Regions from separate parts of the Sphingobacterium daejeonense genome, predicted to be linked through region 1. Evidence: riboswitches for the same ligand, from Rfam matches in the RefSeq annotation. Region 1 holds a riboswitch; the other holds the start of a gene.
What was found. Region 1 has a riboswitch for S-adenosylmethionine ahead of FGL31_RS08320 (O-acetylhomoserine aminocarboxypropyltransferase/cysteine synthase family protein). Riboswitches for the same ligand answer to the same signal wherever they lie in the genome.

Region 1 (8,338 bases):
TCGAGGGAGGAATTGATTATTTGGTTTCATTGGGCACAACAGGTGAAACTGCAACATTGAATCCTGATGAACGAAAGAAGGTGTGGGAATTTACTTCTAAGCATGTCAATAAGCGTATCCCATTGGTAGCTGGAATCGGTGGCAACAATACTTTTGAAATAGTTGAACAAATCAAGAATTTTAAGGTATTGGATTACATTGCTATTTTATCAGTTTCACCTTATTATAACAAACCAACGCAAGAGGGAATCTATCAACATTATAAGGCTATTGCTGAGGTTTCGAAACTTCCGATTATTCTTTATAATGTGCCTGGCAGGACAGGAAGTAATATGAGCCCGGCTACGACGGTCAGGTTGGCTAAGGATTTCAAAAACATAGTAGCGACAAAAGAGGCTTCGGGAAATTTTTCCCAATTCAGCGAAATCTTAAGAGATAAACCAAAAGATTTTCTTTTAATCTCTGGAGATGATCCTGTTACACTTCCTATGATGGCCATGGGAGCAGCAGGAATAATTTCTGTGGTAGGCAATGCCTATCCAACAAAGGTTTCTGCATTGGCACATTTATGTAGTGAAGGTAATTTTGATGAGGCTAGAGCTATTCATTTGGAATTATTAAACATGATAGACCTGTGTTTTATTGAAGGAAATCCTGCAGGAGTGAAATATATTCTCGAGAAAAAAGGAATTGGAAAGGACTATGTGAGGTTACCATTGGTACCGGTCAGTCCGAAAACAAAAGAAGCAATAGATGCAGAGATGCAGCTACTCGGATAAAAAAATTAATAGGTTGGTCATGTAGTTTGGCCAACCTTTCTTATTTTTAGGTATTCTTAATTGTATCTATAGAAAAACTGAATTAACAAAATAATGGAAACAACTACCCAACAACCCAGCAAAAGGGGTTCAGGCTTCAAAAAGTTCATCAGCTGGTTTCTACTCATTATCTTCTTGGCATTCGCAGTATTTGTTTATTTCAAGTACTACTTTGTTTTTGGCGAAGGAGTTAAATCGGGAACTTTAAATTATGCAGTAAAAAAGGGAAATGTCTTTAAGACCTATGAAGGAAAATTGATTCAGGAAGGTATCCGCAGTCAAAATACGGGGACTGGAATCTCCTCCAATGAATTTGAATTTTCTATCGAGAGCGATTCTGTATTTAAAGTATTGGAGTTAAATAGTGGTAAGGCTTTTGATCTTCATTATAAAGAATACCATGGTGTGTTACCTTGGCGTGGAAACACGCGTTATGTAGTGGACAAAATCATCCAAATGCATGATGCAAAGAACAACACTTTTTAAAAAACTGGTATTACAATAACAAAATATTTGGGACCTCAAATCATTGTAAGTGAATAGCCTAACAAGATTTGAGGTCTTCTTTTTTCTAAAAAAATTGCAAAATTAATTTCCGTAGCCTATATTTGCGGAGTACTTCGATAGTGGTACACTAATCATTACCTCTCTAAAAAAGATGGTCTTGATTTATAAAGAAGTGGCGAGAGACTGGCTCAATGACCCACTGGCAACCTTCAATAAGGATTGAAAAGGTGCCAATTCCTGTCCGAAGCAATAAAGCTCAGGAGCATATAAATGAAATAGACTATGACTTCAGAATTTTCAAAATCAGAATTATTATATCTTGTCGGAAAACCGACAACAGATTCTTCTATTAAGATTAAATCCATCAACTGTATTTGTATTTCTCGAATGCGATAGTCGTCCTATGGCAGCATTATTCTTATTGAATACAATTGTCCATCAGTAAATGACGACCTAAACACAGAACTTCAAAGGATTTAATAATTTCATTTTACTAACATGATTAAAAAAATATAAAAATGGCAGATAATAAAAACCTAAAATTTGAAACTTTACAAGTACATGCAGGGCAAGAAGTAGATCCTACTACTGGTTCCAGAGCATTGCCTATATATCAAACTTCTTCTTATGTATTCGAAAATGCAGAACACGGTGCCAACCTTTTTGCATTGAAACAATTCGGTAATATCTATACCAGGATTATGAATCCTACTACTGATGTTTTCGAAAAACGTATAGCAGCATTAGAAGGCGGTGTAGCAGCAGTTGCTGTAGCTTCAGGTCAAGCAGCACAATTTATCGCTTTGACAAACATCCTGGAAGCAGGTGAGAATTTTGTGTCTGGTTCTAACCTTTATGGTGGTACTTATAACCAATTCAAAGTGTCCTTTAAAAGATTGGGTATCGAAGCAAGATTTGCTGAAGATACAGATGCAGATAAGATCGAAGCTTTGATAGATGACAAAACAAAAGCTATCTATGTAGAAACTATCGGCAATCCAAGCTATAATATTCCAGATTTCGAACGCATAGCTTCAGTAGCAAAGAAGCATGACCTTCCATTGATCGTTGACAATACCTTCGGTGCTGGCGGTTATTTGTTCAAGCCTTTAGAGCATGGCGCAAATGTAGTTGTTGAATCAGCAACTAAATGGATTGGTGGACATGGAACAAGCATTGGTGGTGTAATCATTGATGGTGGTAACTATAATTGGGGCAATGGAAAATTCAAGCAATTTTCTGAACCATCGGAAGGATACCATGGTTTGGTATTTTCAGATGTATTTGGAGAAGGTGGACCATTTGGTAACATTCAATTTGCCATCCGTGCAAGAGTTGAAGGATTAAGAGATTTTGGCCCTGCCCTATCCCCTTTCAATTCTTTCTTGTTAGTTCAAGGATTAGAAACATTATCATTACGTGTACAACGTCACGTTGACAACACGCTAGAGATAGCTCAATGGTTAGATTCGCATCCACAAGTAGAACATGTAAGCTATCCGGGTTTAAAAAACCACCCATACCATCAAAACGCACAGAAATATCTAAAAAATGGATATGGGGCCGTGCTTTCATTTACCATTAAAGGTGGCGTGGAAAAAGCCAATGAATTTATTGATGCATTAGAATTGATCAGCCATTTGGCAAATGTTGGAGATGCTAAGTCATTGATTATCCATCCAGCAGCAACTACTCACCAACAGTTGAGTGCTGAAGATCAGAAAAAAGCAGGTGTAGCACCAGGTCAATTAAGACTCTCAGTAGGTATTGAACACATTGAAGATATAAAAGCGGATTTAGCACAAGCATTTGACAAAATCAAATAAGGTGGGGACCTTATTTGATTTTTATGGAGGAAGATAATTTATAAGAATGAGTTTAAGAACTTTCGGATATAACCAAGATTTCGAATTAGAAAGTGGCAAAAAACTGGCAAATCTTCAAATTGCGTTTCATACTTATGGAAACCTGAATGAAGACAAATCCAATGTGATATGGGTTTGCCATGCATTGACTGCTAATTCGGATGTGTTTGATTGGTGGCCTGGATTATTTGGTGAAAACGAATTATTCAATGATAAAGACTATTATATAGTTTGTGCTAATGTTTTGGGCTCGCATTATGGGACTACGAATCCCCTATCGACAAACCCGGAGACTAATTTGCCCTATTATACGGATTTTCCTCAATTTACCATACGTGATATCGTACATGCACATCAACTATTAGCGAATCATCTAGGAATCAACGAGATTAACACATTAATAGGAGGTTCCTTAGGAGGACAGCAAGCCTTGGAATGGACAGTTTCAAAAACAATCAAAATCCATAACCTAATTGCAATTGGCACAAATGCTTTCTTTTCGCCATGGGGTATTGCTTTTAATGAGAGCCAAAGGCTTGCTATTGAAGCAGACTCGTCGTTCTTTGAGAAAAAACCTGATGCAGGACTCAAAGGATTAAAAGCCGCCAGAAGTATGGCCCTACTCTCTTATAGGACCTATAATGCGTATGGTACTACCCAAGTGGAATCTGACCATGATAAAACCGATGCATATAAAGCATCGTCTTATCAATCATACCAAGGAGACAAGCTTGTCAATAGGTTCAATGCATTTTCTTATTGGTATCTCACCAAAGCAATGGATAGCCATCACTTAGGTCGTGGAAGAGGTCAGGTCGAACAAGTCCTTAACAGCATTGAAGGTGTAAATACGCTTATCATTGGAATTCCTTCGGATGTGCTGTTTCCACCGTCGGAACAAGAATTTATCGCCAAAAACATCCCTAACGCCGAATATTATGAATTACATTCATTCTTTGGCCATGACGGATTTTTAATCGAAACAAAAACACTAACTCAAGTAATCGGTAATTTCCTTGAGAAAAATAATACAAAAGCAGAAAATCAACTTAATTTAATTTAATAATAATGAGTAAGAAACTTACCATCGGGATGTTCGGATTTGGTGTGGTGGGACAAGGTTTATACGATATCATAAAAACTAAAAACCTAAACTTAGAAATAAAGAAATTTGTAATCAAAAATGCAGACAAAAAAAGAACATTGCCTGCGCAATTATTTACTACTGATGCAAATGCTATCTTGGATGATCCAGAAATCAATACGGTAGTTGAATTAATTGATGATGCTGATGCTGCTTTTGAAATCACTAAAAGAGCGCTGACAACTGGCAAAAATGTTGTTTCAGCAAATAAAAAAATGATCGCAACCCATTTGGAAGAATTGACTGAAATACAAAACCAACATGGCACCTCTCTTTTATATGAAGGAGCTGTTTGTGGTAGTATTCCTATCATCAGAAACTTAGAAGAGTATTACGATAATGAATTATTACATTCAGTAAGTGGTATCTTTAACGGTTCTTCAAATTACATTCTTTCCAAGATATTTAATGAGAACCAGAGTTATGACTCAGCTTTGAAAAAAGCACAGGAATTAGGTTTTGCAGAAACTGATCCTACTCTCGATGTAGGTGGTTATGATCCAAAATTTAAATTAGCCATCGTAGCCTCTCATGCCTATGGTATTTATATCAATCCCGATGAAATCCTAAACTTAGGAATTGATACTTTGGGTGATGCAGATATAAGATATGCTAGAGAGAAAAAATTATAAAATCAAGTTAATTCCATTAGCTAAAGAAATCGCAAATAACCAAGTAGTATTATATGTCCTCCCAAAATTCATTTCAAAAGATAACATTTTACAGAATGTCGAGAATGAATACAATGGCGTATTAGTAAAAGCTGCATTTGCTGACGAACAGTTTTTCTATGGGAAAGGTGCTGGTGGCCATCCAACGGGATCAGCCGTGCTTTCTGATATTGCAGCTTTAAGGTATGACTATAAATATGAGTACAAAAAACACTTGGAAGCACAGCAAGTTATCTATTCAACGGATTATACTTTAAAAGTTTATTTAAGATATGAAGATGAAGATGTATTGGAAAATATTGAATTCGAAAATATTTCAGAAAGATTTTATAGTAATGACCATAAGTATGTAATCGGCACGATTAATCTTCAAGAAATTATTGCCAAAAGGGGAATCATTCATCAACAAGGGAACTTCCTTGCTGAGATTCTATAATTATAATTAAATTATTTGTGTATAAAAGTGTTAATCTGAGTTTAGATTAGCACTTTTTTTTCAAATAAGATTTACAATTCCCTATTTGGAACCACCAATTAGTAACATTTGTATTACAAAATGATGGATTGGCATTTAATAGGTTAAATAATTGTTAATACATTTGCTTTGTCATGGTTTTTGCTTTATATTATTCAGACATTAATAAATAAACTTAAAAATCTAATTAATCATGAGAAAGTGGAATGTGTTAGTATTACTAAATGCCAGTATCTATTGGCTTGTTCGCAGAGGACAGGACCAACGCTAGCACTGGTGAGGGATCTGCATTACCGTATATCATTATCGGAATTATTGTTTTGACTGTTGCATTTTATATGCTATATAGCCGTCAAAAAAGAAAGTTTAACGATTAATTACGAAAAAATACTTAACAAAAGAAAAGGCCTGATTGAATCAGGCCTTTATTATTTAATCTCTTTTGAGTCCGAACTTTTCAATTTTACTGTACAGGTGGCTTCGTTGTATATCGAGGTCATCGGCTGTCTTTGAAACGTTCCAATTATTTCTTTCTAATTTGTATTTGATAAATTCACATTCAGAAAAGTCCTTAAAGTCTTGGAATGATGTGAATTGTTCCATATCAAATCCATTTCCATTATTTGCAGTACCATTATTAGCTACAGGAGCAGGTCCACCTGGATTTGCAAATTTAAGAACGTCATCTTCAGTAATCTTTTTATCGCAAAGAATGATCAAAACGTTCAATCATGTTTCTCAGCTCACGGATATTACCGGTCCAAGGCAATGATTGAAGAGCTTTCATAGCGTCTGGCGTAAATGCTTTTACAGGCATACTATATTCGGCACAGATCTCTTCACAGAAAGCGTTTGCTAAAGTAGGAATATCATCCTTTCTATCTGCCAAAGAAGGCACATGAATCAATATTACACTCAATCGGTGGTACAAGTCCATACGGAAATTACCTTCTTCAATTTCTTTCAAAAGGTCTTTATTGGTAGCGGCAATAACACGAACGTTTACGTCGATTTCCTTTTCCCCACCTACCCTAGTAATTTTATTTTCCTGTAGAGCTCTCAAAACCTTTGCTTGAGCAGAAAGGCTCATATCACCAATTTCATCTAAGAAAAGGGTACCATTATTGGCTTGCTCGAATTTTCCGATGCGTTGCTTGACAGCAGAGGTAAAGGATCCCTTTTCGTGACCGAACAATTCTGATTCTATTAATTCAGATGGAATTGCAGCACAGTTCACTTCAACTAAAGTAGAACTGGAACGTCCTGATTTCTCATGCAACCATCTTGCAACGAGTTCCTTACCAGCACCATTCGCACCAGTGATCAAAACTCTCGCTTCTGTTGGAGCAACCTTCTCAATAGTATCTTTAATCAAGTTGATTCCTGAAGAATCACCCAAGATTTCTTTTGTTTTTGAGATTTTGCGTTTTAAGACCTTTGTTTCTTTTACTAAAGATCCACGTTCTAGGGCATTTCTTACTGTAATTAATAACCTATTCAGGTCCAAAGGTTTTTCAAGGAAGTCAAAAGCACCTTTGCGAGCAGCTTCCACAGCTGTTTCTATGGTGCCATGCCCAGATATCATGATGAATGGAATGTCTGAAAATTCTTTTGCAGCGGTCAGTACTTCCATACCGTCCATTTTATTCATCTTGATATCACACAATACCAAGTCGATTTTTTCTTTCTGTAGAATCTTCAAGCCATCCTCGCCGTTGTCAACATCTAGAACTTTATAATCTTCATATTCTAAGATGTCTCTTAAAGAGCTACGGATCGGGCGCTCATCATCTATAATTAAAATTGTTGTCATATTTAACACACTTGTTTTATAGGCAATAGAAAATGTTCACAATAATAAGAAGCAAACCTTATAAGCCGGGTTCTGTATTCTAAAATAAGAATTTCTATCATTTATCTAGATTTGCATTCACATGCAAACTCAATCAACCTACCCATTGCAATTGCCCGTAAGCAGAAAGCGGGCAGCTTTCTAGTCTTGCAACCTATTTGGTCTTTCAACATACGAGGTTTACCGAAATGTATGTCACCATACAAGCCCGTGAGCTCTTACCTCACATTTTCACCCTTACCCCGAAAGGCGGTATATTCTCTGTGGCACTTGCTGTCTGACCCTAAAATCAGCCTTCCCGTTAGGAAGCGTATCGCCCTGCGTTGCCCGGACTTTCCTCTCCATATAAAATGCAGCGATAGAACCAGTTTGCTTCAATGTGCAAAACTACGAAAAATTCAATTGATATCGACTATGAATAATCCTTCACAATAACGAAAGTATTATGAAAATTTATTATAATATTTTCTTTAACACCTGTAGCATTATGAAAAATAATACCGTTATATGATAAAATCAATATAAAAGGATTATTGAATTAACTCATTATTAAAAATTTTAAAAACAAAATCAATGAAAACAACTACATTTTTAAGAACAGCACTTGCTATCTCAGCAGTTGCTCTAGTATTTACATCATGCAAAAAAGATGATGAACCAAAACCTAAGCCTAAGCCTGTTGAAATTACTTATGTAATTAAAAATAATCCAGCAGTAAAAGATTTAAAATTTACTTCTTTGACGGTATCTGGTCATAAAGGTCAAGATTCAACAATCTCTAAAGACTTAAAATTCCCAATGACCATTAAAGTAAAAAGATCAAAACCAGCTAAAAAGTCTTCAGTAGCTATCAAAGCTAAAGTTGACAAAGTTTCCAAACTTGAATTTGAAATTTTAATGGACGGAAAATCTGTGAAAAAAGGAGGTGCTGATATTAAAGACATCAAAACAGAAGGAAAACTAGAACATACATTTTAATCGATAGAAAAAGAGAAAATTACTTCTT
Region 2 (8,338 bases), 2.4 Mb from region 1:
AGACACGGTAAAAAAGGAAAACCTTTTTACCATGTAGTAGTAGCAGACGCACGTTCACCACGTGATGGTAAGTTCATTGAGCGTTTAGGTTCTTATAACCCTAACACTAACCCAGCAACAATTATCTTGGATTTCGAGAAATCATTGGACTGGATGAACAAAGGTGCTCAACCTACTGACACTGTTCGCGCTATCCTTTCTTACAAAGGTGTATTGTACAAAAAACACTTACAAGGTGGTGTGAAAAAAGGTGCTTTTGATGAAGCTAAAGCTGAAGAGCTTTTCGCAGCTTGGACTGAAGGAAAAGATGCACAAATCGAAGGCAAAAAATCAGGCTTGGCAAAATCTAAAGATGATGCTAAAAAAGCTGCTCTAGCTGCTGAAGCTAAGAAAAAAGAAGAAAAAGCTGCCGCTATCGCTGCTAAAAATGCCCCTGTTGCTGAAGAAACAGCTACAGAAGAAGCAGAAGAAGCTGCTGATGCTGCAGAAAACACTGAAGAAACTGAAGGTTAATCCTTACTCTAAAGTATTTGAAAATGCCGGTCTAATCTTAGATCGGCTTTTTTTATAAATACAAACTCCAGAAAAAGGATAAATTAGGAAGATTAAATATTACCTATTAATAATTCGTATTTTTGCAAATTAATATTAAAGTATGACTAAGGATCAGTGTTTTTATATAGGATATATTAGCAAAACCAGAGGGTTGAAAGGAGAAGTACAAATGTTCTTCGAGTTCGATAATTATATGGACTTGGATTTGGAAATGGTGTTTTTGGAATTAGATAAAAAATTAGTCCCTTTCTTCGTAGATAAAATTAAACTACAGAATAATAGCACTGCCTATGTCAATTTTGAAGATATTGACCATATCGATAAAGCCCAACCGCTATTAAGAAAAAGCGTATATCTGCCAAATGACAAAATGCCCGAACGTGATCCTGATGATTTTACATACCATGATTTAGTCGGATTTATAGCAATCGAAGAAGGCGAAGGAGAACTGGGAGAAATAACCCATGTACAAGAAATGCCCCAACAATTTATAGCAACAGTGGACATTGATGGTAGAGATGCCATGTTCCCACTAAATGAAGATTTTATTGTAGGTATAGATCCAGAAGAAAAAATAATCGTCCTCAAGTTACCTGAAGGATTGATAGACATGTATTTGGAATAAAAAAGAAGGGAATTCACATGAATTCCCTTCTTTTTTCGCATAACATTTTGAGATTAAGTTGCTAATAACGATATTAGCCCTCGCTTATAGAGAAAGGCAGAGGGAATAGACCCGCTGAAGCCTTAGCAACCTGACACCAGTCAAGGTGCTACATTCTACCCCGATTAGGGAAAGATAAGCCAAAGAATCAGGATCCGCTGTGTTCTCTCTAAGCCTTAATATATTTTTATGAAAATCGTAGATCATATCAAAAACGCGAAAGGCAAGACATTATATTCTTTTGAACTGTTACCGCCTGCAAAAGGACAGGGAATTCAAAGTATCTTTCAAACAATGGACGAACTTATGGAATTCAAACCTCCCTTTATCGACGTGACCTACCATCGCGAAGATTACCTCTACAAACAACACGCTAATGGATTGTTGGAAAGGGTATCCTATAGAAAACGTCCAGGAACAGTAGCAATCTGCGCCGCAATCATGAGTAAATATAAAGTCGATGCAGTACCTCATTTGATTTGTGGTGGTTTCACTAAAGAAGAAACCGAAAATGCACTCATTGACCTGAATTTCTTAGGTATTGACAACGTATTGGTACTAAGAGGAGATGCCAGAAAAGGTGATGCAGATTTTATCCCAACACCTGGAGGACATGCTTATGCTACAGACCTCCTAAGACAAGTAGTGGATATGAATGAAGGATCATATCTGCACGAAGATATAGGAAGCTCCGAAAAAACAAACTTCTGTATAGGTGTCGCTGGCTACCCAGAAAAACACTTCGAATCCCCAAACTTCAATACTGACTTTAAATGGTTGAAGAAAAAAGTAGAAATGGGAGCAGAGTTTATCGTAACTCAGATGTTTTTCAACGTAGAAAATATAAAGAGTTCGTAACGAAATGCCGCGAGAATGATATACATGTACCTATTATTCCCGGATTAAAACCATTGACAACAAAAAAACAACTTATAACACTACCGCGGATATTCCACCTAGATATTCCCGAAGATTTAAGCGATGCAGTCGAATCCTGCAAAACAAATGCTGATGTAAGACAGGTTGGAGAAGAATGGCTAGTCCAACAATGTAAAGAATTAATTGATTTTGGAGTTCCAGTCCTGCATTTCTACACCATGAGTAACCCAGGGCCAACCAAAAAAATCGTAGAGAAATTAGTATAGGATACAATCCATTATTATAAATAATATACAAACAGGCGAATGAGAAATCATTCGCCTGTTTTTTTACCGCTGTTAAATATTGTTAAGGTGAAATTCTTATAGATATACTTTCTTAAATTTATTTGATATCTAACCATGTATTATGAACTATAATAAAATCAACAATTATCTTGGATGGCTTTGTGGATTCATTGCCCTTCTAGTATATTCTTTTACTGTAGAAAGATCAGTGAGCTGGTGGGATACTGGTGAATTTATTGCAGCAAGTAAAAATCTAGAAGTTGTTCACCAACCTGGTGCACCATTATTTCTAATGATCCAAAACATATTCTCAAATTTTGCTCTCGGAAATAATTCCAATATCGCTCTATGGATGAATATTGGATCATCAATTTGTTCTGCTCTGACCATTGTTTTTCTTTTTTGGACTATTACAGCCTTGGCTAGAAAAATTGTTTTGGGAAATAAAGAAGGTTCATCAATCCAATACATCCAAATATTTTCAGCAGGTATAGTGGGTGCATTAGCCTATAGCTTTACGGATTCATTTGGTATTCGGCAGTTGAGTCGGAGGTTTATGCTATGTCTTCACTCTGTACAGCGATTGTATTCTGGTTAGCACTAAAATGGGAGCGAAGAGCAGATAACCCTGACTCCAATAAATGGCTTTTATTGATCGCTTTTGTCATGGGATTATCAATTGGTGTCCATTTATTAAACCTTTTAACAATCCCCGCCTTAGCATTGATGATCTATTTTAGAAAAGCAAAACATGTTAACTGGAAAGGAGCAGTGATATCATTTGGTTGGGGCGTCCTTGCGTTAGCATTTATTTTATGGGGAGTTATTCAGTATTCAGTACGAATAGCATCAAATTTTGATGTGTTTTTCGTGAATACGTTAGGCATGCCGTTCGGAACAGGTATAGCATTTTTTATTTTGTTAATCATAGCTTGTGCAGTTTATGGCATCATATACTCTATTAAGACAAACAAACCATTATTGAATTTAATAATTCTAGGAATCTGTTTGCTATGCTTTGGATTTACTTCTTTTAGTATGGTTTTAATTAGAGCACAAACAAATATTGCATTAAACAATTATCAGCCGGATAATGCTTTTTCATTTTTAAGCTATTTAAGTAGAGAACAATATATATCCGAACCATTATTTAAAGGACCAACATTTAATTCAAATATTATTGATGTAAATGAAGGCAAAACATATAGAAAAGATGAAAAGCAATATGCTGAGATTGATTATGTAAAGGGGTATGAATATGATAAACAAGTTGTTTTTCCGCGATTATATAGTAGTAAACATGCTGATTTTTATAAGCAATATTTAAATTTATCAGAGGGAGAAACTCCAACCTTTACAGATAACTTGAAGTTCTTCTTCAATTATCAAATTGGACATATGTATTCTCGATATTTTATGTGGAATTTCGTCGGTCGCCAAAATGATACCCCTGGACAAGGTGAAATTACATCCGGAAATTGGATCTCAGGATTAAATTTTTTAGATGAAATTCGGCTTCCTGGAATAAATGCTGCACCGGAACACATGAAAAATGACCCTAGTAGAAACACCTATTTTTTCCTGCCATTAATATTAGGGATTATAGGTGCACTTTGGCAATTAAAGAAAAATAAGAAAGATACAGCAATTGTTGCCCTGATGTTCTTTTTCACCGGTTTGGCCATAGTTATTTATTTAAATCAATCACCTTTACAGCCTAGAGAACGTGATTATTCCTATGCAGGATCATTTTATGTGTTTGCAATTTGGATTGGGTTGGGAGTTTTAGGAATTATGGATTATTTAAAAACAAAGGCTCAGCGAATTTCAATCAATACATTGACATATTCTACAGCTACAATATGTATGCTAGCAGGTCCAATTTTATTGGTAAAGGAGAATTGGGATGACCATGACCGCTCCGAAAGAAATATGACCAGAGAAGTAGCATTAAATACTTTAAATTCTTGTGAACCAAATGCAATCGTAATTACTTACGGAGATAACGATACCTTTCCTTTATGGTATCTGCAGGAAGTCGAAGGAATACGTACTGATGTTCGAGTATTGAACTATGGATACCTCCAGTCAGATTGGTATGTTAAACAAGCAATGGAGGATATCAACAATTCAGAAGCATTGCCTATTGGCTTTAGCCATGATAAAGTGAAAAAAGGAATAAGGGATGGAATACAGGTAATGGACTTTGGAATTGAAGGATATTCAGATGTTGACAAACTATTAGAAGTTATGCTGTCTGACAATAAAAAAGACATGTTGGAAACTAGTAGGGGAGAGTTTGTAAACGTAATGCCTAACCGCAGACTTCAGTTGAAAATCAATAAAAACCAGGTAATAGAGAACGCCAATGTTCCGAAAGAATGGCAACAATTTATTCCAGAATATATGCAATGGGAATTAAAAAATAATTATGTTTCTAGAGCGGATTTAAGTTTAATGTCGATTTTAACGAACAATAATTGGGAAAGACCAATTTATTTTATTTCATCTTCCGCATCGGCAACATCGATGGGAATGGACAAGTATTTAGCCTCTGAAGGCTTGGTGAAAAAATTAATGCCAATAGATATGGGACAAGCTTCAGATAGATCTACATTAGTAAACTCAGACAAGATTCACGAAAATGCAATAAATAAATTTAATTGGAGTTCAATAGATCATTTAGAATATTTTTGATGTGGATTCCAATTTTCATTATGAAGGTTGGATATATCCAAATGTATACGTGGATGGAATGCAAACCTTAATGATGCAAGGTAAATTTGACAAAGCAAAGGATTTGGCCTTACAAGCCTACGACTTCCAACCCAAAGTGGTCAAAAGTATGAGACAAGTATATTCAAATTCGGTATTGTTGGATACTCTTGTCAAAGTTAAGGAGGTAGAAAAAGCTAAATCATTGGCAAGTAAACAATTGAAAGCAATCAATGAAAATTTGGACTTTCAATATGAAATTGCAAAAAAATCAAAAATGGGGTTTGATCAAATTTCCGTTGAATTGGGAATAGCGTCATTAGAAAGGTATATCCCTTCCTTAAAAGAATTGGGTGACGCTAATTTATTAGCAGAAGCAACAATGCTAGATAAAAAATATAAAGAAGTTTGGATGTAAAAAAGGAGGCGATTGCCTCCTTTTCGTTTTTTTTCTTATCCCTTTTTAGCCTCTTTTGCCCAAGAGTCCTTTAAGGTAACTGTTCTATTGAAAACTAACTTTTCGTTATTTGAATGTTTGTCATCTAGCGTAAAGTATCCAAGTCTAATAAACTGATACCCTTTTCCAACTTCAGCATTTGCTAGATCAGGTTCAGCATATGCTTTCTCGATAATGTGCAAACTGTTTGGATTGATAGATGATTTGAAATCTTCAGCAGCAGCTGGATTTTCATCTTGGAACAAACGGTCATATAAACGAACCTCAACCTCTTTAGCATGAGGAACGGAAACCCAATGGATAGTTCCCTTAACTTTCATTCCAGATGTATCCTCCCCAGATTTTGAATTTGGAACATAGTCACAGTAAACCTCAGTTACATTTCCATTTTCATCCTTTTTGAAATCTGTACACGTAACAATATATCCATGTTTTAAACGAACAGAAAGACCTGGTCCTAAACGGAAGAATTTCTTAGGCGCATCTTCCATGAAATCATCACGCTCAATCCATAATTCTTTCGAAAATGGAATCACTCTGCTACCTTCACCTCCCTCAACTTCAGGATTGTTCTCACCGTTTAGTTCTTCAACTTTCCCGTCCGGATAATTATTGATAATTAATTTGATAGGATCCAATACAGCCATCCTACGCCATGCAGTCTTATTGAGGTCCTCACGGATGCAGAACTCCAATAAACTAACATCAATCATGTTTTCACGCTTCTGAATCCCAATGCGCTCACAGAAATTACGAATGCTTTCAGGAGTATAACCCCTTCTGCGCAAACCTGAAATAGTAGGCATACGTGGATCATCCCAGCTCTCAACAAACTTCTCATTTACCAATTGTAGTAACTTGCGCTTACTCATAACCGTATAGGAAAGATTCAATCTCGCAAATTCATATTGTTTGGATGGGAAAATCTCCAATCTATCAATTAACCAATCATATAATGGCCTGTGTGGAATGAATTCCAATGTACAAACTGAATGTGTGATTTTTTCAATGGAGTCTGATTGGCCATGTGCAAAATCATACATAGGATATATACACCACTTATCACCCGTACGGTGATGGTGTGCATGCTTGATACGGTATAAAATAGGATCGCGCATATGCATATTAGGACTCGCAAGATCAATTTTAGCTCGTAATACTTTCTCGCCATCCTTATATTTTCCATCACGCATTTCTTCGAATAGTCTCAAGTTCTCTTCGATACTACGGCTGCGATATACTGTAGGTACTCCAGGTACTGTTGGACTCCCCTTCGAAGCAGCAATTTCCTCCGAGTTACTGTCATCAACATATGCTAGGTCCTTCTTAATCAGTTCAACAGCAAAAGCATACAAAGTGTCAAAATAGTCGGAAGTATAAAGCTCATCAGCCCATTGGAATCCTAACCATTGAATATCTTTCTTGATGCTATCTACGTACTCAACATCCTCAGTTACGGGGTTGGTGTCGTCAAAACGTAAATTAGTCTTGCCATTATAACGCTGTGCTAAAGAAAAATTTAGACAGATTGACTTTGCATGCCCAATATGAAGATAGCCATTCGGCTCAGGTGGGAAACGGGTGAGGACACGCCCATCATGCTTCCCCTCTCGAAGATCCTCTTCGATAATCTCTTCAATAAAATTCAATGATTTTTCTTCTTCTAACATGTAGCAAAGTTAGCTATTTCATCGATATTATGAATAAGTGCATGAACGATAAATGCCTGAATTTGCTTATTTTCGATATAAAATTAGAGAACTATGAATTTGAGAGCCTTTATGCTCCTTTGCATGTTAATTCCATTAGGTGCTCTGGCACAAAAAAAGGAAAAAACCAAGATTGCTAATATATGGCTCAAATGCCGTCGCTTGGACCGCAGCAGTGCAAGCAACACAATCCAATGTGCCAACAGTATCGGTATATAATGAACCCATCAATTCACAATTTAACTTAAATAAATGGGCTGAATCATTAAAAAATAACCATAAACCTGATTCCCTTAACAAAGACCCAGACTCAATAGATGCACTTGAATTAGGAACAGTTGGCTTCAATAAAGTTAATGACGCGGTAAATCCATTATTAACTGAAATTGAAAACAGAACGATTAAGAAGTTAGATAAAACAAAAAGAGGCTGGCAGGTTACACTCTCAGATAATCAAAAATTCAACGTTATAGCTATAATTGATGCAACTGAAAATTCAGATTTAGTGAAAATGGGTACGCTGGATTTTGAAACTCCAATAAAAGAAGAATTTACCCTCGCTAAAGAGATGACTCTACCACTTAGCAGAACCACTGTCGCTACATTAAATACAACAGATAGCATAAATAAAGTAGTTTTCCTGGAGGACATCTTAAAAGCTCAAAAAGATAATCTTTTTTGGATTGGGTAGAGGAAAATATTTACTGAATGAAAAACAGAATGACTCAGGTACAATCGCATTTTCAAAAGCTCTTGGTGTCACAGCAGGATATCTTGCATTTTTTAAAACTGATGCAAGCAAAATTGATGTCAGAAAATTGCAGGCTGAACTGATCAACTTCAGTAATGCAATAATCCCTTATCAAGATGTAAGGGCCGAAGACAGCCATTTTAAAGCAATCGTCAAATGCTATCTCACAGGTTTCTTTTTAGGTAAAGAACAAGGCAATAAATATATTTTTGATAAAAATGCAGCAGTAAGATTTGAAGAAATCAAACCTGTACTTAATGATATTTACACAAGAAGCCAACTTTGGTTCTTAGATAATTATCGTGATGAAGACCTTACTTG

Region 2: it holds a riboswitch for S-adenosylmethionine, as region 1 does, so the genes downstream of both, FGL31_RS19605 (methylenetetrahydrofolate reductase) here and FGL31_RS08320 (O-acetylhomoserine aminocarboxypropyltransferase/cysteine synthase family protein) in region 1, are expected to answer to the same signal.

The regions. Positions count from the first base shown of each region.
Region 1 covers NZ_LR590470.1:1,729,372-1,737,709, reverse strand. The annotation lists gene dapA (4-hydroxy-tetrahydrodipicolinate synthase) at 1-779, shown strand, start outside; gene FGL31_RS08325 (hypothetical protein) at 873-1,304, shown strand; SAM riboswitch class I at 1,485-1,598, shown strand; gene FGL31_RS08320 (O-acetylhomoserine aminocarboxypropyltransferase/cysteine synthase family protein) at 1,844-3,151, shown strand; gene FGL31_RS08315 (homoserine O-acetyltransferase family protein) at 3,198-4,253, shown strand; partial or broken gene FGL31_RS08310 (homoserine dehydrogenase) at 4,259-5,441, shown strand; gene FGL31_RS29780 (LPXTG cell wall anchor domain-containing protein) at 5,705-5,857, shown strand; partial or broken gene FGL31_RS08300 (sigma-54-dependent transcriptional regulator) at 5,913-7,293, opposite strand; RNA gene rnpB (RNase P RNA component class A) at 7,338-7,708, opposite strand; gene FGL31_RS08290 (hypothetical protein) at 7,906-8,310, shown strand.
Region 2 covers NZ_LR590470.1:4,090,427-4,098,764, reverse strand. The annotation lists gene FGL31_RS19615 (30S ribosomal protein S16) at 1-513, shown strand, start outside; gene rimM (ribosome maturation factor RimM) at 656-1,180, shown strand; SAM riboswitch class I at 1,262-1,361, shown strand; partial or broken gene FGL31_RS19605 (methylenetetrahydrofolate reductase) at 1,409-2,364, shown strand; partial or broken gene FGL31_RS30590 (glycosyltransferase family 117 protein) at 2,507-3,078, shown strand; gene FGL31_RS19595 (protein O-mannosyl-transferase family) at 3,052-5,082, shown strand; gene FGL31_RS19590 (tetratricopeptide repeat protein) at 5,084-5,518, shown strand; gene FGL31_RS19585 (glutamine--tRNA ligase/YqeY domain fusion protein) at 5,554-7,227, opposite strand; gene FGL31_RS19580 (hypothetical protein) at 7,463-7,957, shown strand; gene FGL31_RS19575 (hypothetical protein) at 7,950-8,338, shown strand, end outside.